2 regions of the Citrobacter meridianamericanus genome follow, and region 1 is predicted to be linked to the other one. Evidence: predicted binding sites of a transcription regulator. Region 1 holds the regulator's gene; the other holds the start of a gene.

Evidence for each region. The regulator PurR, encoded in region 1, represses purine synthesis genes. The targets are predictions, from matches to a motif close to CANGCAAACGTTTGCNTG.
Region 2: a site for PurR is predicted at 11,758-11,775, ahead of gltS (sodium/glutamate symporter). Genes of this name have one in related genera too.

What each region holds. Positions count from the first base shown of each region.
Region 1 covers NZ_CP101036.1:2,944,076-2,959,956, forward strand. The annotation lists gene slyB (outer membrane lipoprotein SlyB) at 143-610, shown strand; gene slyA (transcriptional regulator SlyA) at 657-1,097, opposite strand; gene NMD08_RS14430 (DUF1656 domain-containing protein) at 1,290-1,526, shown strand; gene NMD08_RS14435 (HlyD family secretion protein) at 1,529-2,392, shown strand; partial or broken gene NMD08_RS14440 (FUSC family protein) at 2,389-4,429, shown strand; gene sodC (superoxide dismutase [Cu-Zn] SodC) at 4,405-4,929, opposite strand; gene NMD08_RS14450 (aldo/keto reductase family oxidoreductase) at 5,011-5,907, opposite strand; gene NMD08_RS14455 (DUF1289 domain-containing protein) at 5,957-6,196, opposite strand; gene NMD08_RS14460 (TetR/AcrR family transcriptional regulator) at 6,299-6,898, shown strand; gene NMD08_RS14465 (alkene reductase) at 6,953-8,050, shown strand; gene gloA (lactoylglutathione lyase) at 8,148-8,555, shown strand; gene rnt (ribonuclease T) at 8,651-9,298, shown strand; gene grxD (monothiol glutaredoxin 4) at 9,352-9,699, opposite strand; gene NMD08_RS14485 (C40 family peptidase) at 10,034-10,864, shown strand; gene sodB (superoxide dismutase [Fe]) at 10,992-11,573, shown strand; gene NMD08_RS14495 (MFS transporter) at 11,613-12,782, opposite strand; gene cydH (cytochrome bd-I accessory subunit CydH) at 12,958-13,047, opposite strand; gene purR (HTH-type transcriptional repressor PurR) at 13,345-14,370, shown strand; gene punR (DNA-binding transcriptional activator PunR) at 14,367-15,299, opposite strand; gene punC (purine nucleoside transporter PunC) at 15,413-15,881, shown strand, end outside.
Region 2 covers NZ_CP101036.1:110,167-126,047, reverse strand. The annotation lists gene NMD08_RS00555 (YicC/YloC family endoribonuclease) at 1-255, shown strand, start outside; gene NMD08_RS00550 (hypothetical protein) at 357-797, opposite strand; gene NMD08_RS00545 (hypothetical protein) at 811-1,482, opposite strand; gene NMD08_RS00540 (trimeric intracellular cation channel family protein) at 1,925-2,542, shown strand; gene ligB (NAD-dependent DNA ligase LigB) at 2,539-4,218, opposite strand; gene gmk (guanylate kinase) at 4,480-5,103, shown strand; gene rpoZ (DNA-directed RNA polymerase subunit omega) at 5,158-5,433, shown strand; gene spoT (bifunctional GTP diphosphokinase/guanosine-3',5'-bis pyrophosphate 3'-pyrophosphohydrolase) at 5,452-7,566, shown strand; gene trmH (tRNA (guanosine(18)-2'-O)-methyltransferase TrmH) at 7,577-8,266, shown strand; gene recG (ATP-dependent DNA helicase RecG) at 8,272-10,353, shown strand; gene gltS (sodium/glutamate symporter) at 10,396-11,601, opposite strand; gene xanP (xanthine/proton symporter XanP) at 11,827-13,218, shown strand; gene NMD08_RS00495 (AsmA family protein) at 13,340-15,049, shown strand; gene NMD08_RS00490 (D-lyxose/D-mannose family sugar isomerase) at 15,094-15,771, opposite strand; gene NMD08_RS00485 (ROK family protein) at 15,752-15,881, opposite strand, start outside.

The sequences.
Region 1 (15,881 bases):
GTTTATACTCGGTATATCCGATTTCAGTTAAGATTTTCATATTGTTCCAGTAGAACATGTGAACTTGGGTTCACAAATGCCATATAATTTAGTCATGAAGGGTGCTTATTGAGCATTTCGTGGCGACAAAGGAGATTTGTAAATGATTAAACGTGTGCTGATTGTTTCATTAATGGGCGTATCTTTAGCGGGCTGCGTTAACAATGATAGCCTTTCGGGCGACGTATATACCGCATCCGAAGCGAAACAAGTTCAGAACGTGACCTACGGTACGATTGTTCATGTTCGTCCGGTGCAAATCCAGGGTGGTGATGACGCAAACGTGATTGGCGCTATTGGCGGTGCGGTACTCGGCGGGTTCCTCGGTAACACCGTTGGCGGCGGTACGGGTCGTTCATTAGCGACGGCTGCAGGCGCCGTTGCCGGCGGCGTAGCGGGTCAAAGCGTACAAGGTGCGATGAATAAAACCCAGGGTGTGGAACTGGAAATCCGTAAGGACGACGGTAATACCATTATGGTGGTTCAGAAACAGGGTGCGACCAAGTTTTCAGCCGGTCAACGCGTTGTTATGGCAAACAACGGCAGCCAGGTTACCGTGTCTCCACGCTAATCGAATTTACGTGTGGTCAGACTCTGGCCACACGCTATCTTCTGTATCAGCCTTGTGACTGTAGCTCAATAATATTATGTTCCAGTCTGGCGACCAGTTTAATCAGCAGATCAATTTCCTCAGCTGAAATCCCTTCCAAAATTTCTCCACGTGTTTTGTTGATAACCGCTTCCATATCCGCGATCAGCGGCTCTGCTTTTTCTGTCAGTCTAATTCTCTTTGCCCGGCGATCGCTGGCGCAAGTCTGGCGTGAAATGAGTCCCTTTTCTTCCAGTTGGTCAAGCGTACGTACCAGCGAAGGCTGTTCGATGCCAATCGCTTTCGCCAACTGAATCTGCGATTGATCGGGCGGCAATTGATGAATGTTGTGCAGCGTAACCCAATGGGTCTGCGTCAACTCCAGAGGTTTCAGGCGATGGTCAATCAGAGCACGCCAAATGCGCACCAACCGTGCCAGATCAGAACCTAATGGCGATTCCAATTTCATCTCCTTATAATTAGCTTGCTAAGTTATTGTGCTGATTTTAGAATAGTGTGCAGCATTTGTATTGCCAAAACAAATGTATTGCCAAATTTGCTTACCGGCAGACATTTTTTCAGACATTATGCGTTACAGAGACTCGTTGTCTCTTTTTTGCTAAACCTATAGCGATGCTCTCTTCCGCCAAGGATTTTGCCCGTGAAGTTTATGTTTAATGCAACAGGATTGCCCCTACAAGATTTAATGATCGGCGCATCTGTCTACTTCCCGCCTGTTTTCAAGGCATTTGTAGCAGGATTCCTTCTCTGGCTGGTTGTTCATCGCCTGCTTCGCGACTGGATTTATTCCGGCGAAATCTGGCATCCCCTGTTAATGGATCTGTCCCTCTTTACGCTATGCGTATGTCTGGCCTTTGTCATGCTGATTGTGTGGTGATTATGTCGCTTAAAACCGTTAAATACTTCTCCACGATTATAGTCGCTGCAATCGCAGTTTTCGCCGGATGGTGGATGTGGAATTACTATATGCAATCGCCCTGGACCCGTGACGGCAAAGTGCGCGCTGAGCAGGTCAGCATCACGCCGCAGGTTTCGGGCAGTATCAGCGAACTCAACATAAAAGATAACCAGTTTGTGAATGAAGGCGATGTCCTGTTTGTTATCGACAAGACGCCATTTCACATTGCTGAACTGAATGCACAAGCCCAGTTGGCTAAAGCACAGTCCGATCTGGCAAAAGCCAATAACGAGGCCAACCGCCGCCGTCACTTATCGCAAAATTATATCTCTGCCGAAGACCTGGATACCGCCAACCTCAACGTGAAAGCCATGCAGGCGAGCGTTAAAGCAGCAGAGGCCAGTCTGCGCCAGGCACAGTGGCAACTGACACAAACGGTGGTCAAAGCCCCCGTGGCAGGCTGGGTCACCAACCTTTCAATCCGTACCGGAGACTACGCCTCAACCGGTAAACCCCTTTTTGCCCTTGTCGACAGTCAATCTTTTTATGTAATGGGGTATTTTGAAGAAACCAAATTGCGCCATATTCGCGAAGGTGCGCCTGCGCTGATCACCCTCTACAGTGGCAATATAAAGTTACAGGGTCACGTATCCAGTATTGGTCGTGCCATCTACGACCAAAGTGTGGAAAGTGACTCCGGCCTGATCCCCGATATTAAACCTAACGTGCCGTGGGTGCGCCTGGCGCAACGTGTTCCGGTGCGCATCGAATTCGACGAGCCAGTGCAGGGTATCACGCTGGTTTCAGGTACGACCTGCAGCGTGTCTATCGGTCAGCGTAAATGAAACTGCCCCATCTGACACCTGGCAATTTGCCGTGGTTTAAAGCCACGGCGGCGCAGTGGCGCTATGCACTGCGAAACACCATTGCGATGTGTCTGGCGTTAACGTTCGCCTATTACCTGAATCTGGATGAACCCTACTGGGCGATGACCTCGGCGGCGGTGGTCAGCTTTCCTACTGTTGGCGGGGTTATCAGTAAAAGCCTCGGTCGCGTTGCGGGTAGCTTGCTTGGTGCCACCGCCGCCTTAATTATTGCCGGACATGCCCTCAATGAGCCGTGGTTGTTTTTGCTCTGCATGTCGCTGTGGATTGGTTTTTGTACCTGGGCCTGTGCCCATTTTACCAATAACGTCGCTTACGCCTTTCAATTGGCGGGCTACACCGCGGCAATCATTGCGTTTCCCATGGTTAATACCATTGAGATTACGCAGTTGTGGAATATCGCGCAGGCCCGCGTGTGCGAGGTTATCGTGGGTATCCTGTGCGGTGGGATGATGATGATGATCCTGCCCAGCACCTCCGATGGCACCACGTTACTTACCGCGCTGAAAAACATGCATTCTCGTTTACTGGAACATGCCTGCTTACTCTGGCAACCGGAGACAACGGACGCCATTCGTACGGCTCATGAAAGTGTCATCGGGCAGATCCTGACCATGAACCTGCTGCGTATACAGGCGTTCTGGAGCCACTACCGCTTTCGCCGTCAAAATGCGTTGCTCAATTCGCTGTTGCACCAGCAGTTGCGTATGACCAGCGTGATTTCCAGTCTGCGCAGGATGTTGCTGAACTGGCCTAATCCCCCGGTCAATACCCGGGAGGTCATCGAGCAGTTGCTCAGCGCGCTGGTCAAATCCAATACCGACAGCTACACCGTTGCGCGTATTATTGCCCCTCTTCGCCCAACCGATGCGCGCGACTACCGACACGTCGCTTTCTGGCAACGGTTACGCTATTTTTGCCGAATTTACCTGCGCAGTAGCCATTACCTGCATTTACTTGAAAATGGGGTCACTGCGGAACAGATTAATGTTGACCGTACGCCAGGTCTTGCGCGCCACACTGATAATGCGGAAGCCATCTGGAGCGGGTTGCGTACATTCTGCACGTTGATGCTTATCGGCGCATGGAGCATTGGCGCACAATGGGAATCAGGATCTGGCGCGCTCACGCTCGCAGCCATCAGCAGCGTTCTGTATTCTACCGTCGCTACACCATTCAAGTCACTTTCGCTGCTGATGCGCACGCTGGTTCTGCTGTCGCTGTTTAGCTTCGTGGTTAAGTTTGGCCTGATGGTGCAAATTTCCGATCTCTGGCAATTCATTCTTTTTCTCTTCCCGCTTCTCGCCACCATGCAACTCCTGAAGCTACAAATGCCTGCGCTGGCGGGCCTGTGGGGACAGCTGATCGTGTTTATGGGATCGTTTATCGCGGTAACCAATCCGCCGGTTTATGATTTCGCTGATTTCCTGAATGACAATATGGCGAAAATCATCGGCGTGGCGCTGTCCTGGCTGGCCTTCGCTATTCTGCGTCCAGGTTCAGATGCGCGGAAAAGTCGGCGTCATATTCGTGCCCTGCGTAGGTATTTTGTCGATCAGCTGAGTCGACGTCCCTCACTCAGTGAAAACGAATTTGAGTCGCTGACCTATCACCACGTCAGCCAGCTTAGCAACAGTCAGGACGCGCTGGCGAGACGCTGGTTATTGCGTTGGGGAGTAGTTTTGTTGAACTGCTCACACGTGGTGTGGCAGCTTCGCACATGGGAGGCGCGTTCAGATCCACTCGCTCGCGTCAGGGACGTATGTATCTTACTGCTCCGTGACGTGATGAGTGAACGTGGCGTCCAGCAACGACCGCTGAATGCCACGCTAAATCAGTTACAGCGCATCTGCGATACGCTTGCCCACCATCATCAACCTGCCGCGCAGGAACTGTCTGCGCTTGTCTGGCGGCTACACTGTTCGCTTTCGCAACTCGAACAAGCGCCGCCGCCGGGTACACTAAGCAGTTGATTATTTAATAACGCCACAAGCGTAGCGCGCTCCGCCACCGCCCAGCGGTTTCGGTTGATCGGACATATTATCGCCGCCCACATGGATCATCAGCGCCTTACCTTTCACCTCGTCGAGCGTTTTCAGCCGCGGTGCAACAACTGGTGTTGTGGCGTTCCCGTCGTTATTTACCAGTAACAGCGGCAGGTCGCCCATGTGACCTGCGCCTTCCGGCCCTTCGTGTTTGCCAGTTTTGTGTGGATCATAATGGCCTCCAGCCGATTCTGCGGCTGAAGCTTTTCCTTCCTTAATAGCCGGTTGACAGCTGCCATTCGCATGCACATGGAAGCCATGTTCACCTGGCGGCAGCGCTCTAAGATCGGGCGTAAACTCCAGTCCTTTCGCGGTTTCAGTAATAGTGACCGTACCAATCGCCTGGCCGACGCCTTGCGACGTTACCAGATTCATCGTCACGTTTTCTTCACTGGCAGCCTGTGCACTTGCACAGGCGAGTAATGTGATAATGGCCAAACTCAAACGCTTCATAAGAACTCCGTCCAAAAGGTGTCTGATTGATAAGTGTAAACCAGTGACGCTAATTTGAACGGTAAAGCGCTGAAAACGCGATTAAGGTACGTCGTAACCCAGGGCGGCTTTACGAATACGGAACCACTGCTGGCGAGACATGTCCAGTGACTCAGACTCAATGGCGGCGCGGACACGTTCTATCTTACCTGAGCCAATGATTGGCAGCGGCTGGGACGGCAGGCGTAAAATCCAGGCGTACACCACCTGCTCAATAGACTGCGCGTTTAACTCTTCTGCGATCGCGGCAAGTTCATTGCGTAATGGCTGGAACGCATCGTCATTAAACAAGCGACCGCCACCAAGGCAGGACCAGGCCATTGGACGAATACGCAGTTGCTGCAGTTGATCTAAAGTACCATCCAGCAGGAGCGGCTGATGTACCGGAGAGATCTCAACCTGGTTGGTTGCCAGCGTAAACGGTAGACGCGATTGCAGCAGTGAAAACTGTGCGGGAGTGAAATTAGAAACGCCAAAGTGACGTACTTTGCCGCTATGGTGTAATTTTTTAAAAGCGTCTGCTACGTCGTCTGCATCCATAAGCGGGTCAGGACGGTGGATCAGCAGCAGGTCAATATGATCGGTCGCCAGTAATTTCAACGACTGTTCCGCACTGGCAATAATATGCGCACTATCGGTAATGTAATGGCCCAGCACATTTTCCGCGCGTGCTGTCGTCGCGATCCCACATTTAGTCACAATCTGCATTTTTTCACGCAGATGCGGGGCCAGCTTCATTGCCTCGCCAAACGCCGCCTCACACTGGTATCCACCGTAAATATCGGCGTGATCGACGGTGGTAACCCCCAGATCCAGATGCTCTTCAATAAAGCTGACTAACTGGCGCGCGGACATATTCCAGTCCATCAGGCGCCAATACCCCATCACAAAGCGAGAAAATTCAGGACCTTGTGGCGCAATAGTAATACGCTGAACCATAGCAGCTTCCTTATGAGTGAATGTGCATCGAGTATACGCAATTACACTTTTAAAAGAGTGAAGGTTGTTGCGGTTCTTCCGAAGGATTGGGTTTGTTTGCGCGTAATTTACGCATCAGACGCTGACGACAAAGCCGCAGCACTTCCTGCTTTTCGGCATCGCTCATCTTTTGCCAGTTAAAACGCTCATCCCGACTACGAAAACAGCCACGGCAAAAGCCGCGCTCGTCAGACTGACATATTCCACGGCATGGGCTCTGGACGGGGAAAAACTCCAGCTGTTCCGCCACATCCCCTCCTTTAGTAAAATTGATATACTTATTGAAGACGTTAACTGAATTTCTCGCAAGGGGCTATTGCATTAGACCGACTGGTCTATTACACTCCATCTCATGAACAAAGTCACTGAATACGATACACGCGAACATCTGCTGGCGACTGGCGAACAGCTGTGTATGCAGCGCGGCTTCACCGGCATGGGTTTAAGCGAACTACTGAAAACTGCTGAAGTTCCTAAGGGTTCGTTTTATCACTATTTTCGCTCTAAAGAAGCATTCGGTGTCGCGATGCTGGAACGCCACTATGCGGCCTATCATCAGCGACTGGCTACGCATTTTGATACAGGGGCGGGGAATTACCGCGACCGAATACTGGCCTACTATCAGGAAACCCTGAACCAGTTTAGCCAGCACGGGATTATTAGCGGCTGTTTAACTGTAAAACTTTCTGCTGAAGTATGCGATCTGTCAGAAGATATGCGCACAGCGATGGATAAAGGCGCGCGACACATTATTGCGCTGTTAGCGCAGGCGCTGGAGAAAGGTCGGGCCAACCAATGTCTGTCCTTTGTTGGCGAGCCGTTACAGCAAGCGCAGGTCCTGTATGCACTCTGGCTTGGTGCCAACCTGCAGGCCAAGATTTCTCGTAGCGCCACCCCGCTGGAAAATGCGCTGGCGCACGTTAAAAACATCATCACAACGCCTGCCGTTTAACAGGCGTTTTTATTTACTTTATTACTAGACGACCGGTCTATTCAGGAGTGCCACATGTCATCTGAAAAACTGTTTTCCCCACTGAAAGTGGGTGCCATCACGGCAGCTAACCGCGTATTCATGGCGCCACTGACGCGTCTGCGCAGCATCGAGCCTGGCGACATCCCTACTCCGCTGATGGTCGAGTATTACCGTCAACGCGCCAGCGCAGGCCTTATTATCAGCGAAGCCACGCAGATTTCCGCCCAGGCAAAAGGGTATGCTGGAGCCCCCGGCTTACACAGCGAAGCACAAATCGTCGCCTGGAAAAAAATCACTGCGGCTGTACACGCTGAGCAAGGTCATATTGCCGTTCAGTTGTGGCACACCGGGCGCATTTCTCACGCCAGTCTGCAGCCAAATGGACAGGCACCGGTTGCACCTTCTGCAATTATCGCCGGTACCCGCACCTCATTGCGTGATGAAAACGGCCTGGCAACACGCGTCGATACCTCCATGCCGCGCGCTCTGGAAACCGAAGAAATTCCAGGCATTGTAAATGACTTCCGTCAGGCTATAGCCAACGCACGCGAAGCAGGTTTCGACATGGTAGAACTGCACTCCGCTCACGGCTACCTGCTGCACCAGTTCCTGTCACCAACGTCTAACCAGCGTACCGATCAATACGGTGGTAGCGTCGAAAATCGTGCGCGTCTGGTACTGGACGTTGTCGATGCAGGTATTAAAGAATGGGGTGCCGATCGCATTGGTATTCGCATCTCCCCGATTGGCTCTTTCCAGAACGTTGACAACGGTCCGAACGAAGAAGCCGATGCGCTTTATCTGATTGAACAACTGGGCAAACGCGGCATCGCTTACCTGCATATGTCGGAACCTGACTGGGCCGGTGGCGAGCCGTATTCCGATGCGTTTCGCGAAAAAGTTCGCGCGCGTTTTCACGGTCCGATCATTGGCGCGGGCGCCTACACACCAGAAAAAGCAGAATCGCTGATCGAAAAAGGTCTGATCGACGCCGTTGCTTTTGGTCGCGCTTATATCGCTAACCCGGATCTGGTCGCGCGTCTGCAGCGTAAAGCGGAGCTGAATCCACAGCGTGCCGAAAGCTTCTACGGCGGCGGCGCTGAAGGTTACACCGATTATCCTACCCTCTAACGTCACAAACTCAGTTCTGCCATTGATAGCGGTGTAACAACGCCGCTATAATAAAACAACATTTTGAATGTATTAGCCATTTTCGAAGGGGAAAAAGATGCGTTTACTTCATACCATGCTGCGCGTGGGTGACCTGCAGCGTTCCATCGAGTTTTACACCAACGTGCTGGGCATGAAGCTGCTGCGTACCAGCGAGAACCCTGAATATAAGTACTCTCTGGCCTTTGTCGGCTACGGCCCGGAAACCAGTGAAGCGGTGATCGAACTGACCTATAACTGGGGTGTCGATAAGTATGAGCTGGGCACAGCCTACGGCCATATCGCCCTGAGTGTAGACAATGCGGCCGAAGCCTGTGAACGTATTCGTCAGAATGGCGGCAACGTAACGCGTGAAGCGGGTCCGGTAAAAGGCGGCACAACAGTGATCGCGTTCGTTGAAGATCCGGACGGTTACAAAATTGAGCTGATCGAAGAGAAAGACGCCGGGCGCGGTCTGGGCGACTAACTTCCCCCTCGGGCGCAGATCGTCTGTGCCCGTAGTTTTATACTCATCATTTTGCAATAATACGTGCTGCAATTTTCCCGTATTAAGAGACCCAGATGTCCGATAACGCTCAACTTTCCGGTCTGTGTGACCGTTTTCGTGGTTTTTATCCTGTCGTCATTGATGTCGAAACCGCAGGGTTCAATGCCAAAACCGATGCGCTGCTTGAGATCGCCGCCATCACACTGAAAATGGATGAACAAGGCTGGCTGATGCCGGACACGACGTTACATTTCCACGTAGAGCCATTTGAAGGCGCGAATTTACAGCCGGAAGCCCTCGCCTTTAACGGTATTGACCCTAACAATCCGCTACGTGGTGCGGTCAGCGAATATGACGCACTGCATGCCATCTTCAAAATGGTACGCAAAGGGATTAAAGACAGCGGCTGCAATCGGGCTATCATGGTGGCGCATAACGCTACCTTCGATCACAGTTTCATGATGGCCGCAGCAGAGCGCGCCTCTCTCAAACGAAATCCATTTCATCCATTTGTCACTTTTGATACTGCGGCATTAAGCGGTCTGTCATTGGGGCAAACGGTGTTGTCAAAAGCATGTCTGGCGGCTGGAATGGAGTTTGACGGGAATCAGGCGCACTCGGCGCTGTATGATACCGAACGGACGGCCGTACTGTTTTGCGAAATCGTTAACCGCTGGAAACGCCTCGGCGGTTGGCCTCTTCCCGTGCCTGAAGAGGCATAACGGATCGATAAAAAAAGCGACCGTCACAGGTCGCTTTTTTATTTCCGCTAAAATTACTCAGCGTCTGGTTCTTCGGTTTTGTATTTCGCCGCTGTTTCTTTAATCAGCTGCTGTAACTCACCGCGCTGGTACATTTCGATCAAAATGTCACAGCCGCCAACCAGCTCACCATCAACCCACAGCTGCGGAAAGGTCGGCCAGTTTGCGTATTTCGGCAGCTCGGCGCGAATATCCGGGTTCTGCAGAATATCAACGTAAGCAAAACGTTCACCACAGGCAGACAACGCCTGCACAGCCTGAGCGGAGAAACCGCAGCTTGGCAGTTTAGGGGAACCTTTCATGTACAGGAGAATCGGGTTTTCAGCGATCTGGCGCTGGATTTTTTCGATAGTGGTGCTCATTATCTTGCTTCCTTAAACTTCTTTTACGGCAGTAGTCTGACATTGTAACGGGTCAGACAGGCAACGGAAAATAACATTTTCATTACGCCTTATTATTTTATCCCCTGACGCTAAAAGTTGCATTCATAATCTCATTTATCCCCTTGAAGCCTGTGGATTTGATTGTCCTTTCACCTGTTCCCACGTTAATTGCTGTTTTTTTTTGCGGTCGGTTACGAAACACAGTTTTAAACAAAAAAAGCTATTAACTTTCCCTCTTTCTATAGATTAGAATCATCAAGTTTTGAAAATCACACGCAGGCACTATAGACCTGCCTTACCAGAGGACTGCTCAGTGGCGCGGATAAACCGAATCTCGATCACGCTCTGTGCTTTACTTTTTACTACACTGCCCTTTACGCCTATGGCTCATGCTTCCAAGCAGGCCAGGACGACAACTACCCAATCCCACCCCATCAAAACGGTAGATAAAAAGAAAAGCGCAACAACCAGCCAAAAAACAACAAAGACCAACAAGAAAACGGCGACAAAGACCTCCAGTAAAACCAGCACCAAAACCGCTTCCTCTTCTAAAAATCGCACTGCCACTCCGGCAAAGTCGACTAAAACTGCAAACCGTCGAGGCAAAACCGCCGCAGCACAAACCGCTGCCGTGACCTGGACTGAAAAATGCACGCCGCGTAAAGGCCATAAGCCACGCTGTGTAAAAGTGAAAACCACGGCTCCGACTACGCTCGCTGACGCACACAAGGTCAAAGTGCAGAAAGCCACTAAAACCGCCATGTCCACGCTGATGAATCAAATAGGCAAGCCTTATCGCTGGGGCGGTACATCGCCAAGAACCGGGTTTGACTGCAGCGGTCTGGTCTATTATGCATATAAAGATCTGGTGAAATTCCGCATTCCCCGTACTGCGAACGAAATGTACCATCTACGTGATGCCGCGCCGATTGAACGTGGCGAACTGAAAAATGGCGATCTGGTCTTTTTCCGTACTCAGGGTCGCGGAACAGCCGATCACGTTGGTGTGTATGTCGGCAACGGAAAATTTATTCAGTCCCCGCGCAGCGGCCGGGAAATTCAAATCACCTCGCTGAGCGAAGATTACTGGCAGCGCCACTATGTGGGCGCTCGCCGGGTAATGACGCCAAAAACAATTCGCTAAAAACTTACCCTACAGAACATGCTGTAGGGTAAGTTCTTCTTTTGCATAACCTTTCAATTTGCTACCCTATCCTTACTCACAATGAGGCTATTGTGTGTACTCAATATAAATAATAAGGAGAGAAGCAATGTCGTTCGAATTACCTGCATTACCGTATGCCAAAGATGCTCTGGTCCCGCACATTTCTGCTGAAACGCTGGAATACCACTATGGCAAACATCACCAGACTTACGTTACTAACCTGAATAACCTGATCAAAGGCACGGCGTTTGAAGGTAAATCACTGGAAGAGATCGTTCGTAGCTCTGAAGGTGGTGTATTCAATAACGCAGCCCAGGTCTGGAACCACACTTTCTACTGGAACTGCCTGGCACCGAACGCAGGTGGCGAACCGACTGGTAAACTGGCCGAAGCCATTGCAGCCTCCTTTGGCAGCTTTGCAGATTTCAAAGCACAGTTCACCGATGCCGCTATCAAAAACTTCGGTTCTGGCTGGACCTGGCTGGTTAAAGGAACGGATGGCAAACTGGCTATCGTTTCAACCTCCAACGCGGGTACGCCGCTGACCACCGACGCGACGCCACTGATGACCGTTGACGTATGGGAACACGCCTACTACATCGACTATCGCAATGCTCGTCCTGGCTACCTGGAACATTTCTGGGCGCTGGTGAATTGGGAGTTTGTTGCGAAGAACTTCGCAGCATAAAAAAGATAACGCAGAAGGGCTTCCTTCTGCGTTTTTGCATTAATTCGCGGTAGTGCAAGCCTCTTCAGGCTGTCTTCTTGCGGAAATGAACACCAGCATCAGCGCAAGCCCTGCCACAATCGCCCCCATCACAGGCACAAAACTGTAACCCAGGCCACCGGATATCACCGCCCCACCGGCTGCGGCCCCCAGTGCATTCCCCAGGTTAAATGCGCCAATATTGACTGACGATGATAAACCCGGCGCTTCGCTGGCAACACGCATCACTCGCATCTGCAACGGTGGAACCACTGCAAATGTCGCCGCACCCCAGACCACCATACTGACCGCCGCGCCAGGCTCATTACGCGCAAGGAAAGGAATGGCCAGCATAATAACCATTAACAGCAGTAAAAAGCCTTTCAACGTACCATTGACTGAACGGTCAGCCAGCTTGCCGCCAAAATAGTTACCGATTGAGAAGCCCACGCCAATCAGCACCAGCATACCGGTCACAAATGCTGGTGTGGCATGAGTGATAGTGTGCAGCACCGGTGAGATGTAGGTATAAAGCGTGAACATCGCCCCTGCTCCCAGAACGGTCGTCAGCAGAGCCGACAGCACCTGAGGACGCATAAGTACCGCCAGTTCGCTGCGGACATCCGGACGCTCTCCCGCCCCGCCTTTGGGTAATGAGAAGAACAGACTGACCATGGCGATAACGCCGAGCCCTGCCGTTGCCATGAACGACATGCGCCAGCCGATGCTTTCACCAAGCCAGGTCGCCGCCGGAACGCCGCCAATATTGGCAATGGTTAACCCCATAAACATGGTTGCCACGGCACTGGCCTGTTTATGTTTGGGCACCACACTTGCAGCAACCACAGAGCCAAGGCCGAAAAATGCCCCGTGATTAAGACTGGTCAAAATGCGTGATAACATCAGCGTGGAGTAATCCGGTGAAATCGCCGAGAGGACATTACCCAACGTGAAAATCGCCATCAGGAAAATCAACGCATTACGTCGCGCACGATGAGACAATAATAATGTCATCAGCGGAGCCCCCACCATCACGCCAACCGCATACGCGCTGATTAACATGCCGGCGGCCGGAATCGAAACATCCACTCCTTTGGCTATGACGGGCAATAATCCCATTGGCGAAAATTCGGTGGTGCCAATGCCAAACGCTCCGATCGCCAGCGCCAGTAAAGGATAATTGAGTTTCATATTGCGACTCCGTAACGTCGAGCCGTGGCGCGACATAAAATAAGAGTCAAAAGCATGACATTGATCGCAAAATTAATAAAGTTAACAAAATTGCAAAAGACTTTTGCTTATTCGCAAACAATAGAAGAGATAGACGAGCGGAAAGAGTGAGGGAGAGCTAACTCCCTCGAGGAAATTAATGCAGCGCTGCGGTCAGGCCACCCGCGACGATCAAACCCAGAACAATAATGGTAGTCACTAACGAAAATTTCAGATCGGTGCTCATCAAGTTTTCTCCTTTTTATTCCCACACAAAAAGTGATATTGCGCATTTTTACACACTTGAAAGCAAAAATCTCTCACGATTTATATTGATAACTGCTTTTAACTCTTCCCCTTTTCGTTAAGATCAGACAAAATTCCACGCTTACTTGATTAGCGTACCGGCCATTGACCCCTTCCTGACGTTCCGTGTCGTTTTCCCGGCGTGCCGCAACCCTTACGTTGCGCTAAGGGTGTGTGAAGGCAAACGTTTACCTGGAGTTTTCTCAGGAGCTTAGGATATGGTCTGGAGTGAGATGTAATGGCAACAATTAAAGATGTAGCGAAGCGAGCAAACGTTTCCACTACAACCGTATCACACGTGATTAACAAGACGCGCTTTGTCGCGGAAGAAACGCGTAATGCTGTCTGGGCGGCAATCAAAGAGCTGCACTATTCTCCGAGCGCAGTTGCGCGCAGCCTGAAGGTGAATCACACCAAGTCTATTGGCTTGCTGGCCACCAGCAGTGAAGCGGCCTATTTCGCTGAAATTATCGAAGCCGTTGAGAAAAACTGTTTCCAGAAAGGCTATACCCTGATTCTGGGTAACGCATGGAACAGCCTTGAAAAACAGCAGGCTTATCTGTCGATGATGGCGCAAAAGCGCGTTGATGGTCTGCTGGTGATGTGCTCTGAGTATCCGGAGTCGCTGCTTTCGATGCTCGAAGAATACCGCCATATCCCGATGGTCGTCATGGACTGGGGCGAGGCCAAAGCCGACTTTACCGATACCGTCATTGATAATGCCTTCGAAGGTGGTTACATGGCGGGTCGGTATCTGGTCGAACGCGGTCATCGTGAGATTGGCGTGATCCCAGGCCCAATGGAACGTAACACCGGAGCCGGGCGTCTGGCTGGCTTTATGAAAGCGATGGAAGAAGCGCTGATAAAAGTACCGGACAACTGGATTGTCCAGGGGGATTTTGAGCCTGAATCCGGCTATCGCGCCATGCAGCAAATTCTGTCACAGCCGCATCGTCCGACCGCCGTCTTCTGTGGTGGCGATATCATGGCGATGGGTGCGCTGTGCGCCGCTGATGAGATGGGACTGCGGGTACCGCAGGATATCTCGCTTATCGGCTACGACAACGTGCGCAACGCCCGTTTCTTCACGCCGGCTCTGACGACCATTCACCAGCCTAAAGATTCGCTCGGTGAAACGGCCTTCAATATGCTGTTAGACCGTATCGTGAATAAACGTGAAGAGTCGCAATCTATCGAGGTGCATCCGCGTCTGGTAGAGCGTCGCTCCGTTGCCGACGGCCCGTTCCGCGATTACCGTCGTTAAGACCGTTGTGCGGGAGCCTCATCTGGCTCCCGCAGCCACTCTTTGTTCAGCGTTTCGCTATCCCCTAAATAGTCCAACAGCCAGCTCAATGCAGGTGACGTATCGTTCTGTTGCCATGTCAGACAGCATGCGGCATCAGGAAATGGATTTTCCAGCTGTAGCGCGACCCACTTGCCGCTATCGATCCACGGTTTGGCAAAATGCGTCGGTACCATGCCAACACACAACCCTGCGGATAAGCAGGTAGCGGAAGATTCCCAGTCAGGCACCACGACACGTTTTTGGTTATCCAGCAGCCAGGTAATGCGTTTTGGCAGCGTACGGGAAGTATCTTCACGCACCAGCGACGGCCAGTTGCGCAACGTGTCGTCGCTAAGCGGCCCAGGCATTGACGCCAACGGATGATGGCTGGCCACCACGCAACTCCAGCTCAGCATTCCCATGTCGCGAAAGGTATAGCGTCCCCCCACCGGAATCGCCTGCGTGGCGCCAATTGCCAGCTCAACGCGGCCATCGGACAGCGCATCCCAGACGCCGTTAAACACTTCCTGGAAAACCAACAGTTCCACATCATCAAAATGACGATAGAAATCCACGATCATCTGTCGGGTGCGATCCGGGCGAACAATGTTATCTACCGCAATCGCCAGCTGTCCGCGCCAGCCGTTGGCAATTTGCTGACATTGCTGGCGGGTGATCTGCATTTTTTTGATAACAGAGCGGCCTTCTTTGAGGAACCACGCACCGGCAGGCGTCAACTCCACATCCCGATGACGTCGCTCAAAAAGCGGCACCGCCAGCCACTCTTCCAGCTGACGTACGGTGTAGCTTACCGCCGAGGGTACACGGTGCAACTCCTGCGCGGCCGAACTAAAGCTGCCATTACGCGCAACCGCATCAACCACTTCAAGTGAATATTCCGACCACATATTCTGCCTGCAAAAAATTTGAAATCAGTAAGCAAATATTAGCGTTTCACAGCAAGAATTACACTCACTACACTCAGCGGCATTGTTCTACTGCTAAAAAAAGAGAAATGATGATGCAACCTGGGAAAGGGTTTTTAGTCTGGCTGGCGGGTCTTAGCGTGCTCGGCTTTCTGGCAACGGATATGTATCTGCCCGCCTTCGCCGCAATTCAGTCCGATCTGCAAACGCCTGCATCAGCCGTCAGCGCCAGCCTTAGCTTGTTCTTAGCCGGTTTTGCCGTGGCACAGCTTCTGTGGGGGCCACTTTCCGACCACTACGGCCGCAAACCTATTTTGTTGCTGGGTTTATCTATCTTTGCTCTGGGTAGTCTGGGCATGCTGTGGGTTGAAAACGCCACAGGCCTGCTGGCGCTGCGTTTTGTTCAAGCCGTTGGTGTCTGTGCGGCATCGGTAATCTGGCAGGCGCTGGTCACTGATTATTATCCGTCACAAAAAGTAAATCGCATCTTTGCCACCATTATGCCGCTGGTCGGATTATCTCCGGCATTGGCGCCGTTGTTAGGCAGTTGGATCCTTGTACATT
Region 2 (15,881 bases), 2.5 Mb from region 1:
GAACTGGTGCTGATGGCACAGCGTATCGACGTGGCTGAAGAACTGGATCGCCTGGAAGCTCACGTCAAAGAAACCTACAACATTCTGAAGAAAAAAGAGGCGGTTGGCCGTCGTCTGGACTTCATGATGCAGGAATTCAACCGTGAGTCGAATACTCTGGCATCGAAGTCTATCAATGCCGAAGTGACTAACTCCGCAATTGAACTGAAGGTATTGATCGAGCAAATGCGCGAGCAAATTCAGAATATCGAGTAATTTTGAATATCATCCCTATGCTATCGTAACGTACTAGATAGCCTGCTCAATGCAGGCTATCCGTACCGCCAGTAAGTGCTGACTTATATAAAATTGAATACTTATTTATCTGGCATATATTTGTCGTTATAAATACTCTTCAGAATATCAATCCGAACAGCATTACTGCTGTTCATATTCACGACTGTCAGTACTTCATCGGATCCCCTGAGACGCCAGCATTCTGCCTCAACATCACATTTTACCTGTTTTTCATAGCCCGCCATTGAGAGATATTTACTAATCCTCCCCGTATCCCTGGTATCATGGAACGTAACACTCCATACATCAGCCTTAGGACCAGAAATGTTCGTATAATTAAAGTCATACACTTGGGATATTCTCGGCATTTTTTTTAAAACTTGAGGAGTGTAATAATCATATTTGGCTTTATCAAACTCTGTATATTGTGCGTTACCTGCAAGTCTCATTTTTATATTAGGCCAGAAATAAGAGCTGCATATAGCTATTATCATCAGCACTATTATGACTGCCTGTTTCATATGTTTCCCTTTTTTACCAGTTAACGACCGTTCCATCTCTTGAAACTATTTTAACGTTACCAGAACTAAAGTCGCTGTAAGGTATCACTGTTCTCATGAATGAGGGTAAAACACCTTTTACAGGAAGAGCTAAAGCTGATTTCATCGGATCGGGAAATAATATCGGTTGGAATGAGGTGTTTTTAAAAGAGCCGATTGGACCATAATAATCCCAACGCCTGAGGGCTTCCTCTTTGCTGACGGGCTGCAATAGCGGGAATGGGTTACTATATGAGACTACGCGGTAGAACCCCAGCAAATCGGATACTAAATCCTCACCACTGAAACCGCTGTCGGTGTAAAGATAAAAGGGGAAATTTGACTGTAAACCTTCAAAACGATGAGCAAGCGCCATTATCATGGAAAGTGCTATACTATATCGTTCAAATAAACATCGCCCTTTTCTAATTCTCCATCTGATGAACTTCCCAATTGTGAGCCCTCCTCTTCCCATACTTTGAGTGTATTTTACATCGTAATAATCCTTTCCTGAATGCTCGCCTTGGTGCATATCCGAGAGTAACTTTCTGACATCATCTCCTCGAGCATGTCCCATATCTATCCACCCCAAAACTTCGGTGTAGATTATCCCACTTCTTAAATGTCCAGCCTCTCTGCCATCCTGAATTTCCTCTCTTACGCTCATGTCTATCACTCCGACTGACTAAATGCTGAAGATTTTGCTGTATATGTGTCTACACGCATAGAAGCGATAGCTGAGGGGGGCATTTTTCAGAATAGAGGCCGCTGAATATCAGAGTTTACTTAGGATGACTTCTCTAATGGCTTCTGGAGTGTCAACTTGTCCAATGGTCGGGGGGATAGTTTTGTTGAAATATCATACGTGGCTCGCCAGTAAACGGCGGCGCTAAGTGCTTTTCCGATGGGCATGTTTATAACCTCTCACTAAGCATTATATTTTCTCATCACTTATCACCATAACTAATATCGTTATGCGCACAACATATGGCATTTTCTTCAAACAAGCATTAGCTGTAGTTATTAGAATCACTTCACCTTAGAAAATCTCAATCGTGACAGTGCGCACAAATCGTTAAGCTTAGCCCCCAGCAAATCAGGGGGAATACATGCTGTTACACGTTTTATACTTAATTGGTATTACTGCCGAAGCCATGACCGGTGCGCTTGCGGCTGGGCGTCGTCGTATGGATACATTTGGCGTCATTATCATTGCCACCGCAACGGCCATTGGCGGTGGTTCAGTTCGCGACATTCTTCTCGGCCATTATCCGCTCGGCTGGGTAAAGCACCCTGAATACGTCATTATCGTGGCGACCGCTGCGGTACTCACGACCATTATTGCTCCCGTCATGCCCTACCTGCGTAGAATATTCCTCGTACTGGATGCGCTGGGCCTGGTAGTGTTTTCTATCATTGGCGCTCAGGTGGCGCTGGATATGGGCCATGGACCGATTATCGCCGTGGTCGCTGCGGTCACGACCGGGGTTTTCGGCGGCGTATTACGTGATATGTTCTGTAAACGCATCCCACTGGTGTTCCAGAAAGAACTGTATGCCGGCGTATCATTTGCCGCTGCCGTGCTGTACATCGTGCTGCAGCATTATGTCTCCAGCCACGATGTGGTGGTTATCTCCACCCTACTTTTCGGCTTTACCGCCCGACTACTGGCGCTGCGCCTGAAGTTAGGTCTGCCTGTATTTTACTATCGCCATGAAGGCCATTAAGGCATAAAGCCCGCGATCCGCTGAGCAGCTAACCAGTTGCTCAGCGCTGTGACCTCTCGATCCTCCAGCCACTGGATCACCTGCCGAGCCCGCCGCTCCCCCATAAAAGGAAGCTGCCGCCAGCTTTGTTCACTACGCACGTGTAACTGCGACCATGAACCATCCCGACTGGCATTCAGCGTAGCCTGTGTTATCGGTATTCCCATAGCAATCAGCCAGCGCGTGAACGGAAGATCGCGCGACAAGTTGAACTGATGCCATAACTTCTTCCCTTTGCTTACACCAAATGTGGACTGTAGTTGTTCCTGAGTTAGCCCAAGCCAGGAAAAGATATGCTCAAAACGATATGCCTGATTGAGCTCCCGCCATCCCGCCTCGCCGATACCTTCCAGCCCCAATACCTCTTTGGTACCCAGCCAGACCAGCCTGGCAACAAACTGCTCATAACACTCCGGGGTAGCATAAAAACAGGTTAATGAATTAAAGCGACCCTCAGGTGGAGCTGGTTTAGTACGCTGAGTACTCCGCCAGACGACTTCGTCTATACGGGGGATCCCCTGCCCGGCAAGGCTTATCAGAATCTGATCGCCAGGCGCAATATCCCATTCATTCCAGCGTCGGACAGAGCCAATATTGACGCGCTGCACTCGTTTATCATCCAACATGACGGGGGCCAGCGATGCCACCACCGCAATTTTCCCGCTTTTGCCAACAGAGAACTGAATACCCGTTACCTCAGACACCCTGGCCACGGGAGGATATTTCCACGCTGCCAGCCAGTCTCCCTGTCCGGGTAGCCAGTATCGCGCCTGCGGCTCTTTTCCCGTTCGCACAACTACGCCATCCGTCACAAAAGGTAATGCTGAAGTCCACCAACTGGCGCGTGCCTGCTCGACATCATCTGCACTCTTCACGGCCCTGGAAAAATGTTGCGTGAAACTGAACCCGGCAGCAGTGAGTTGTTCCAGTCTTTCAGACATGACCGCAGGACCATCGGGCCAGGCCCAGATAAAAATAGCCAGCGAGCCTAATAATTCCGGATTGCTCTGGCGCATCATCAATCCAGCAACCTTCGAGCGGGCGTTCATTCCCCCTCTCTGCTTCTGAATATGCCCCTCTTGCTGCAAAAAAATCTCACCCTGCAACGTACTGTTAGCGAGATTCCCCTTGGTGGAATGTGGTACGGAAGGAATCTGAAGAACCTTTTGCGTCCAGTCTTCGCCTTTCAGGCCATTACCACGGCTAATCGCCCGTACCAGATTGCCATTGCGATAGACTAACGTCACTGCCACGCCATCCACCTTCGGTTGCACCCAGAGATCGCTGCGAGCCTGCATCCATTGCTGAAGCGCTTGCTTATCGGCAAGTTTTCGAACTCCCGTATGGGGAACAGGATGCGAGACAGTGCCACTTATTGGGGGTGCAGACAGCTCGGGTGGGGCTTCACCGCCAAAACAGCGCTGCCATTGGATGAGTTGTGCATTGAGCTGGTCATAAACACCGTCGTCTACGGCACTTTCACCCTGTTTCCAGTAACTGTCATTCCACTGTGTTATCTGCTGCTGTAGTCGTGAAATTTCCTCATTTGCCCGGGCAGGCGACCAGACGGGGCAAACCGCCCATACAGGTAAATTCCAGACCAGTAGAACCAGCCCTATGCATTTCCATAATCCCATGCTACCTCCGCTGAACACTGCAATTCCAGGCAGATATAGCGCGAAATAATAGGGAAACAGAGTGGCAAAAAAGCATCCTGCGAGCACCGTTCCTGACATTTGCACGTATTGCTGCAAATCATCGATAAAACAGGAAACTGATACGCAAAACGCAATAAACATGCGCAAAAAGTGTGACAAGGGCTACGTCACATAGCGGCTACGTGTATAATAAGCCCGTATGTAGGCTCTCTTTCGACAATCACATACATTAAGATACTCATGGCTCAAGGCACGCTTTATATTGTTTCTGCCCCCAGTGGCGCGGGTAAATCCAGCCTGATTCAGGCTTTATTAAAGACCCAACCGTTGTATGACACCCAGGTTTCTGTTTCGCACACCACGCGCGCACCGCGCCCGGGGGAAGTGCACGGTGAACACTATTTCTTTGTGAACCATGATGAATTCAGAGCCATGATTGGCAGAGACGCGTTCCTGGAACACGCTGAGGTATTCGGTAATTATTACGGCACTTCGCGTGAGACCATTGAGCAAGTACTGGCATCCGGCGTAGACGTCTTTTTAGATATCGATTGGCAAGGTGCGCAGCAAATTCGTGAAAAAATGCCGCATGCGCGCAGTATTTTTATTTTGCCGCCATCTAAGATTGAGCTGGACCGACGTCTTCGTGGCCGCGGTCAAGATAGCGAAGACGTGATCGCAAAACGTATGGCGCAAGCTGTTGCAGAAATGAGCCATTACGCCGAATATGATTATCTTATTGTGAATGATGATTTCGATACCGCCCTGGGCGATTTGAAAACCATCATTCGCGCCGAACGTCTGCGCATGAGCCGCCAAAAGCAGCGTCATGACGCTTTAATCAGCAAACTGTTGGCAGACTGAACCCACATTCAGTATCATGCCCAGTCATTTCTTCACCTGTGGAGCATTTTAAGTATGGCACGCGTAACTGTTCAGGACGCTGTAGAGAAAATTGGTAACCGTTTTGACCTGGTACTGGTCGCCGCGCGTCGCGCTCGTCAGATGCAGGTAGGCGGAAAGGATCCGCTCGTACCGGAAGAAAACGATAAAACTACCGTTATCGCGCTGCGCGAAATCGAAGAAGGTCTGATCAACAACCAGATCCTCGACGTGCGTGAGCGCCAGGAACAGCAAGAGCAGGAAGCCGCTGAATTACAAGCCGTTACCGCTATTGCTGAAGGTCGTCGTTAATCACAAAGCGGGTCGCCCTTGTATCTGTTTGAAAGCCTGAATCAACTGATTCAAAACTACCTGCCGGAAGACCAGATTAAGCGTCTTCGGCAGGCGTATCTCGTTGCACGTGACGCTCACGAGGGCCAGACACGTTCAAGCGGTGAACCCTATATCACGCACCCGGTAGCGGTAGCCTGCATTCTGGCCGAGATGAAACTCGACTATGAAACGCTGATGGCTGCGCTACTGCATGACGTGATTGAAGATACCCCAGCCACCTACCAGGACATGGAGCAGCTTTTTGGTAAAAGCGTTGCAGAGCTGGTAGAAGGGGTATCAAAGCTTGATAAGCTTAAGTTTCGCGATAAGAAAGAGGCGCAAGCTGAAAACTTTCGCAAGATGATTATGGCGATGGTGCAGGATATCCGCGTCATTCTCATCAAACTTGCTGACCGTACCCACAATATGCGCACGCTGGGCTCATTACGCCCGGACAAGCGTCGCCGCATCGCCCGTGAAACCCTCGAAATTTATAGTCCGCTGGCACACCGTTTAGGTATTCATCACATTAAAACCGAGCTGGAAGAGCTGGGTTTTGAAGCGCTGTACCCGAACCGCTATCGCGTGATTAAAGAAGTGGTTAAAGCCGCTCGCGGCAACCGCAAAGAGATGATCCAAAAAATCCTCTCAGAAATCGAAGGGCGTTTGCAGGAGGCAGGTATTCCGTGTCGCGTGAGCGGGCGCGAGAAGCACCTGTACTCTATCTACTGCAAAATGGTGCTCAAAGAGCAGCGTTTTCACTCCATCATGGATATCTACGCTTTTCGCGTTATCGTTCATGATTCCGATACCTGCTATCGCGTACTCGGCCAGATGCATAGCCTGTACAAACCACGTCCTGGTCGCGTGAAAGACTATATCGCCATTCCAAAAGCGAACGGATATCAGTCTTTGCATACCTCAATGATCGGCCCTCACGGCGTTCCGGTTGAAGTACAAATTCGTACTGAAGACATGGATCAGATGGCGGAAATGGGTGTGGCAGCGCACTGGGCTTACAAAGAGCACGGTGGCGAAAGCAGCACCACCGCACAAATCCGCGCTCAGCGCTGGATGCAAAGCCTGCTGGAACTGCAGCAGAGCGCCGGTAGCTCGTTTGAATTTATTGAAAGCGTCAAATCTGATCTCTTCCCGGATGAGATTTATGTTTTCACACCGGAAGGGCGTATTGTTGAACTGCCTGCCGGTGCTACACCTGTCGACTTCGCCTACGCCGTACATACCGATATCGGTCACGCCTGCGTCGGCGCACGTGTCGACAGACAGCCTTACCCGCTTTCACAACCACTGTTTAGCGGTCAGACCGTTGAGATTATTACCGCGCCGGGCGCACGTCCGAATGCAGCATGGCTCAACTTCGTCGTTAGTTCGAAAGCACGAGCAAAAATTCGCCAGTTGCTGAAAAACCTCAAGCGCGATGATTCCGTCAGCCTGGGGCGTCGACTGCTCAACCATGCCCTGGGCGGTAGCCGTAAACTGGCTGAGATCCCACCAGAAAGCATCCAGCGTGAGCTTGAGCGCATGAAGCTCGCCACGCTTGACGATCTGCTCGCAGAAATTGGTTTGGGTAACGCCATGAGTGTGGTGGTTGCGAAAAACCTCCAGCAGGGCGAAGCAACGGCAAACGTCCCAGCGCAATCTGGTCACGGTCATCTGCCGATTAAAGGCGCAGACGGCGTGCTGATCACTTTCGCGAAATGCTGTCGTCCGATTCCAGGCGATCCCATCATTGCCCACGTCAGTCCGGGTAAAGGTCTGGTGATTCACCATGAATCCTGCCGTAACATTCGTGGCTACCAGAAAGAGCCTGAGAAGTTTATGGCGGTGGAATGGGATAAGGAGACAGAGCAGGAGTTCATCACTGAGATTAAGGTGGATATGTTTAACCACCAGGGTGCTCTGGCGAACTTGACGGCGGCAATAAACACGACCACCTCCAATATTCAAAGTCTGAATACGGAAGAGAAAGATGGCCGCGTCTATAGCGCCTTTATTCGCCTGACCGCCCGCGACCGTGTGCACCTGGCGAATATCATGCGCAAAATCCGCGTCATGCCGGACGTGATTAAAGTCACCCGTAACCGTAACTAGAACACGTTTTATGAATGAACAGCGCTATGCACGTATCCGCGAGATGCTCGCACGTCGTCAGCCCGATCTGACCGTCTGCATGGAAGAGGTCCACAAGCCTCATAACGTTTCCGCTATCATTCGTACTGCAGATGCGGTCGGCGTGCATGAAGTCCACGCCGTCTGGCCGGGTAGCCGCATGCGTACCATGGCCTCTTCTGCCGCAGGCAGCAATAGTTGGGTACAGGTTAAAACGCACCGCACCATTAGCGATGCGGTCACACATTTAAAAAACCGGGGTATGCAGGTTCTGGCAACCCATCTGTCAGATAAAGCTGTGGATTTTCGCGAGATTGATTACACACGCCCCACCTGCATCCTGATGGGCCAGGAAAAAACCGGCATTACTCAGGAAGCGTTGGATCTGGCGGATCAGGATATCATCATTCCCATGACTGGCATGGTGCAGTCACTGAACGTCTCAGTCGCCTCCGCGCTGATTCTGTACGAAGCGCAGCGTCAGCGGCAAAACGCCGGCATGTACCGCCGAGAAAACAGTATGCTGCCGCAAGATGAGCAGCAGCGTTTGCTGTTTGAAGGCGGTTATCCTGTGCTGGCGAATGTCGCTAAGCGCAAAGGCCTTCCCTACCCTCACGTAAACACGCAGGGCGAAATTGAAGCCGATGCAACGTGGTGGGCCACTATGCAGTCTGCGAGATAAACGCGATGAAAGGCCGTTTACTGGATGCCATCCCACTCAACTCTCTGACCGGCGTTGGCGCAGCGCAAAGCAGTAAACTGGCGAAAATTGGCCTGCACACCGTGCAGGACCTCCTGCTACACCTCCCCCTGCGTTACGAAGACCGCACGCATCTGTACCCTATTGGCGAACTGCTGCCGGGCGTCTATGCCACCGTTGAAGGCGAAGTGCTGAACTGCAATATCACCTTTGGCGGTCGCCGGATGATGACCTGTCAGATCAGCGATGGCTCGGGCATTCTCACCATGCGCTTTTTCAACTTCAGCGCAGCAATGAAAAACAGTCTCGCCACCGGGCGCCGGGTACTGGCCTATGGCGAAGCCAAACGCGGGAAATACGGCGCTGAGATGATCCACCCGGAATACCGCGTGCAGGGCGATCTCAGCACGCCGGAATTGCAGGAAACGCTCACGCCGGTGTATCCAACTACCGAAGGTGTTAAACAGGCTACGCTGCGTAAACTGACCGATCAGGCGCTGGATTTGCTTGATACTTGTGCCATTGCCGAACTGCTACCACCGGAATTACTGCAAGGCATGATGAGCCTGCCAGAAGCCCTGCGCACTTTGCACCGTCCACCGCCGTCACTGCAGTTGAGCGATCTGGAAACCGGTCAGCATCCGGCGCAGCGACGTCTCATTCTGGAAGAGCTGCTGGCGCATAACCTCAGTATGCTGGCATTACGCGCCGGGGCGCAGCGTTTTCATGCCCAGCCGCTGAGCGTAAACAACGCGCTGAAAGATAAGCTGCTGGCGGCGCTACCGTTTAAACCGACTGGCGCACAGGCCCGCGTTACCGCTGAGATCGAACGTGATATGGCACTGGATGTCCCGATGATGCGCCTGGTACAGGGCGATGTCGGCTCCGGTAAGACCCTGGTCGCGGCGTTAGCCGCCCTGCGCGCTATCGCACATGGTAAGCAGGTTGCGCTGATGGCACCCACCGAACTGCTTGCTGAACAGCATGCGAATAACTTCCGTAACTGGTTTGCGCCGCTGGGCGTTGAAGTGGGCTGGCTGGCAGGTAAACAGAAAGGTAAAGCGCGCCAGGCGCAGCAGGAAGCTATCGCCAGCGGTCAGGTGCAGATGATTGTCGGCACGCACGCAATTTTCCAGGAACAGGTGCAGTTCAACGGACTGGCGCTGGTTATCATCGATGAACAGCATCGTTTTGGCGTGCATCAGCGTCTGGCGTTATGGGAGAAAGGCCAGCAGCAGGGTTTCCATCCGCACCAGCTAATCATGACTGCCACGCCAATCCCGCGCACGCTGGCGATGACCGCTTATGCCGATCTCGACACATCGGTCATTGATGAGCTCCCACCAGGACGTACGCCCGTCACTACGGTGGCGATTCCGGACACCCGCCGCAGCGACATCATTGATCGCGTACGCAACGCCTGTACCCACGAGGGGCGCCAGGCATACTGGGTCTGTACGCTGATTGAAGAGTCTGATCTGTTAGAAGCTCAGGCAGCAGAAGCGACGTGGGAAGAGCTTAAAATTGCGCTGCCAGAACTCCATATTGGCCTGGTACACGGCCGAATGAAGCCAGCCGAGAAACAGTCGGTAATGGCGGGATTTAAACAGGGTGAACTGCATCTGCTGGTTGCTACCACGGTGATTGAAGTGGGTGTGGACGTGCCCAACGCCAGCCTGATGATAATTGAAAACCCGGAGCGCCTGGGCCTGGCCCAGTTGCATCAGCTACGTGGCCGTGTAGGTCGTGGCGCGGTGGCCTCCCACTGCGTCCTGCTCTACAAATCACCGCTGTCAAAAACCGCGCAAAAACGCCTGCAGGTTCTGCGCGACAGCAACGACGGGTTCGTTATTGCGCAAAAAGATTTGGAGATTCGCGGTCCCGGTGAGCTCTTGGGTACTCGCCAGACTGGAACGGCAGAATTTAAAGTCGCGGATTTACTGCGCGATCAGGCTATTATCCCGGAAGTTCAGCGCATTGCTCGCCATATTCACGAACGATATCCGCAACAGGCCGTAGCGCTAATAGAGCGCTGGATGCCGGAAACCGAACGCTACTCCAACGCATAGTCAATTCGGAGTGTCGGCGGATGTTACTCCGCCGCACAACCATTATTGCGCAAAAATCGGCAACAACAGATACAGCTTAATCACCAGCGCATTGACGATATCGATGAAGAACGCGCCCACCATCGGCACCACCAGAAACGCCATATGGGATGGCCCAAAACGTTCGGTAATTGCCTGCATGTTGGCAATCGCCGTTGGTGTCGCGCCGAGGCCAAAACCGCAGTGCCCGGCTGCCAGCACAGCGGCATCGTAGTTCTTACCCATCATGCGCCAGGTGACGAATATTGCGTACAGCGCCATGAAAATGGCCTGAACAACCAGAATTGCAAGCATCGGCAGGGCCAGAGAAGCCAGTTCCCACAGCTTCAGACTCATCAGCGCCATCGCCAGGAACAACGACAAACTTACGTTACCCAGCACCGAAACCGCACGCTCGAACACCCGATAAAAGCCCAGTAATGCCAGACCGTTACTGAGGATCACCCCAACAAACAGCACGCAGACAAAGGTCGGCAGTTCCAGCACCGTTCCGACCAGCATTTGCGCAACGATTTTTCCCACCGTCAAACAGATAGCGATCAGCGCGATGGTTTCAATCAACACCAGCGAAGTGATCATGCGCCCGACATCCGGCTTTTCAAACGCGGTCGGCACAGCCTGATCATCCGGTATACCATCTGGCGTAGTGGAGTGTTTGACCAGATAGCGCGCCACCGGACCGCCAATCAGTCCACCTAGCACCAGGCCAAACGTTGCGCAAGCCATCGCCACTTCAGTCGCATTGGCGAAACCATAGCGCTCAATAAACAGTTTGCTCCACGCGGCTCCGGTTCCGTGTCCGCCTGAGAGGGTTATCGAACCGGCGATCAGACCCATCAGCGGATCCAAACCCAGCAGGGTCGCCATACCAATACCGATAGCGTTTTGCATCAGCAGCAGGCCAACAACCACAATCAGAAAGATACCCACCACGCGGCCACCTGCGCGCAGGCTGGCGATATTGGCGTTCAAGCCGATGGTAGCGAAGAACGCCAGCATCAACGGATCGCGCAGGGTCATGTCGAAGTTCACTTCCCAGCCCATGCTTTTTTTCAACACCAGCAGCGCAATCGCCACCAGCAACCCACCAGCGACAGGTTCAGGAATAGTGTATTTTTTCAGAAATGAGACAGACTGGACGAGCTTACGTCCGAGCAACAACACAAGGGTTGCCGCAACCAGTGTTGATAACGTATCGAGATAAAACATTTACAGCTCCATTAGTGCGTTTAGCACAATCACGCACGATGCATTTCAGACCGATTTTTAGCTCTTATTGAGTTTTCGGGGTGGATTTTAAGCAGAAAATGATGAAAAGTTATATAAAAATGTTTGTTTATCCGTTTTAAATATTAAGAATACCCACTAGCAAACGTTTGCTTTTCAGCCCTGGTCAGATAAAATCACCGCTTTTCCACCATGGGATTGCCTCTGATGTCCGTTAACGCCGTAGAGTCAACAAATGCGCAACCGGTTGCGCAGACTCACAACAGTGAACTGATTTACCGTCTTGAAGATCGCCCCCCGCTAGCCCAGACCCTGTTTGCCGCCTGTCAGCACCTGCTGGCCATGTTCGTCGCGGTGATCACCCCTGCACTGTTAATTTGCCAGGCGCTCGGTTTACCGGCTCAGGATACTCAACACATTATCAGTATGTCGCTGTTCGCTTCCGGCGTAGCCTCTATCATTCAGATCAAAGCCTGGGGGCCGGTCGGCTCGGGACTGTTATCCATTCAGGGCACCAGCTTTAACTTTGTTGCTCCACTGATTATGGGTGGTACGGCGCTAAAAACCGGTGGCGCAGATGTTCCAACCATGATGGCGGCGCTGTTCGGTACGCTGATGCTGGCAAGTTGCACTGAGATGGTTATCTCACGCGTACTGCATCTGGCACGTCGTATTATTACTCCGCTGGTCTCAGGCGTGGTGGTGATGATTATCGGCCTGTCGCTGATTCAGGTAGGTTTGACGTCGATTGGCGGCGGCTATGCCGCAATGAGCGACAACACCTTTGGCGCACCGAAGAATTTACTGCTGGCTGGCGTGGTGCTGGCGCTAATCATCCTGCTTAACCGCCAGCGCAACCCGTACCTGCGTGTTGCGTCATTGGTGATTGCGATGGCGGCAGGGTATCTGCTGGCCTGGTTTATGGACATGCTGCCGCAAAATACCGCGCCGGTAAGTCAGGACCTGCTGATGGTGCCAACACCGCTGTATTACGGCCTGGGCATTGACTGGAGCTTACTGCTGCCGCTGATGTTGGTCTTTATGATTACCTCGCTGGAAACCATCGGTGATATTACGGCTACCTCCGATGTCTCCGAGCAGCCGGTTTCTGGTCCGCTATACATGAAACGCTTGAAAGGCGGCGTACTAGCGAACGGTCTGAATTCATTTGTTTCCGCCGTGTTCAATACCTTCCCAAACTCCTGTTTTGGTCAGAACAACGGGGTTATTCAGTTAACGGGCGTTGCCAGCCGCTATGTTGGTTTTGTGGTGGCGCTGATGCTGATCGCGCTGGGTCTGTTCCCGGCGGTCAGCGGTTTTGTACAGCATATTCCTGAGCCAGTACTGGGCGGGGCAACGCTGGTAATGTTCGGTACTATCGCCGCATCCGGCGTGCGTATTGTGTCCCGCGAACCGCTAAACCGTCGTGCGATTCTGATTATCGCGCTGTCGCTGGCCGTCGGTCTGGGCGTTTCCCAGCAGCCGTTGATCCTGCAGTTCGCCCCGGACTGGGTGAAAAACTTGCTCTCTTCCGGCATTGCTGCAGGCGGTATTACCGCTATCGTTCTGAACCTGATATTCCCTCCAGAGAAGCAATAAGCAAAATGCGGCGTTGATTCTGAATCGACGCCGCTGTAACGCTCTTTCACCATTCCCGCCTTGAGCATTCCATCTAAATCGTGCATAACTTGATTATGTGCACTTCGCAGGATGGAAGACCATGAAATTTATTGGAAAGCTGCTTCTTTACGTGCTGATCGCCCTTGCAGTGGCGATCCTCGGCCTTTATTTTCTACTGCAAACACGCTGGGGCGCAGAGCGCGTCAGCGCCTGGGTTTCACAGAACAGCAGCTACCATCTGGCATTTGATGCCATCGATCACCGGTTTTCTTCCCCTTCCCATATTCTGCTGGAAAACGTCACCTTTGGCCGGGATGGTCAGCCCGCCACGCTGGTCGCCAAAACGGTCGATATCGGACTGAGCAGCCGCCAAATCACCGACCCGCTGCATGTCGACACCATTTTGTTGCAAAACGGCACGCTGAATTTGTCCCAACAAACCGCACCGATGCCGTTCCAGGCCGATCGCCTGCAGTTACAGGATATGGCGCTTAACAGCCCCGGCAGCGAATGGACCCTGAGCGCACAGCGCGTTAACGGCGGCGTCATGCCCTGGAGCCCTGAGGCGGGTAAAATTCTCGGCAGCAAAGCGCAAATTCAGCTTAGCGCCAGTTCATTGACGCTGAACGACGTCCCGACGACCAACGTATTGATTGAAGGCAGCATCGACCATGACCGGGTGACGCTAAGCAATATTGGCGCGGACGTGGCGCGTGGGGCATTAACCGGTGTAGCGCAGCGCAATGCCGACGGTAGCTGGGTAGTGGAGAATCTGCGTCTGAACGATATTCGGTTGCAAAGCGACAAATCGTTGGCCGATTTTTTTGCCCCGTTAAGCACCATTCCTTCCCTGCAAATTGGTCGTCTGGAAGTGACGGATGCCCGTCTGCAAGGCCCTGACTGGGCGGTTACGGATCTCGACCTGAGCTTGCGCAACATGACCTTCAGCAAGGACGACTGGCAAACTCAGGAAGGAAAATTGTCAATGAACGCCAGTGAGTTTATCTACGGCTCGTTGCACTTCTTCGATCCGATTCTGAACGCTGAGTTCTCGCCGCAAGGTATTGCGCTGCGCCAGTTCACTACCCGCTGGGAAGGCGGTATGGTCAGAACGTCGGGTAACTGGCTGCGCAACAACAAAGCGCTGATCCTCAATGATGCCGCCATCGCCGGTCTGGAATACACGCTGCCGGAAAACTGGAAACAGCTGTGGATGAAACCCCTACCCGCCTGGCTAAATAGCCTGACGCTGAAGAAATTCAGCGCCAGCCGTAATCTGGTGATTGATATCGATCCGGACTTCCCATGGCAGCTCACCGCGCTGGACGGCTATGGTGCCAACCTCGGGCTGGTACAAAACAATCAGTGGGGGATCTGGAGCGGCAGCGCCACCCTCAACGCCGCGGCCGCCACGTTCAACCGCACTGACGTGCGTCGTCCTTCGCTGGCGCTGACGGCGAACAATAGCACCATCAATATCAGCGAACTGAGTGCCTATACCGAAAAAGGGCTGCTGGAGGCCACCGCCAGCATTTCGCAGTTGCCTCAGCGCCAGGCTCAGATCAGCCTGAACGGGCGCGGCGTGCCAATGACGATTCTGCAACAATGGGGATGGCCCGCACTGCCCCTTTCCGGCGACGGTAATATTCAGCTTACCGCCAGCGGCAATATTCAGGCCGATGCGCCACTCAAGCCAACGGTCAACGGCCAACTGCATGCAGTGAACGTGGAGAAACAGGAAGTAACGCAGCAGATGCAGGGTGGTGTGGTTTCAGGGAGTGAAGTCACAACACCACCACCTGCGCAATGATTTATTGCCCGGTCATACACTTCGCTTGCCGGGCCTCCCCCCACTCATAAACGCGCATATTCACTGCACAGCAGCCATTTCGCCGGCTCGTCCTCTTCTATCACAGGGAAGCGACCGCCCGGTTCAAGAAAGTGGTTGTCGTGCAGGTCGTCATTGACCATTGAGATTTCCCAGCCCAGCACGAACGCTTTCTCCGCCCAAAAGCGATGATACAGCCGCGGCGGCAGACACACCCCCTGCCCCGGTTTCAACACCAGTGTCTCACCGGGTTTCACACTATGCCGCTGACCATCGACGCTAACTTCAACAATATGCCGTGCGTCATACCCGTCATCAGGCGTGGCCCATGCCAGCTGCATACATAAGTCACCGCCGCCGCGATTCACGATATCCTCCATTTTATGGCGATGAAAATGCCATGGCGTTTGCTGATCCTGCTGAATTTGCAGCATCTTTTCGGCGTACGGTTTAGGATAACCCGCTGACCTTGGCTGACCATTACGCAACGTCAGTAACGTCAGCCCCGTTTGCGCAAAATCTCCACGGCCAAAGTCGGTAATGTCCCAGCCCAGTTTCAGATCGAGCACTTCGCGCCATAGAGCCAGCTCCTGTTGCCGCCAGACGTCAGCCGTAAAATACGCAAAGTCAGGCAGACAAACCCGAAAGGTCTCAGCGATGGCATGCGCCTTATCAACGGCATAATTAATATGTGAACGCTTCATTATTTACTGTTCTCCCTGTTTGGGCGGCAAGCCACGCAGCTCCCCGCATTCCGCTGCTATCACCGTAGTGCGCTTTAACTATGGGGGTTGAGAAAAAATCGGTAAAAACG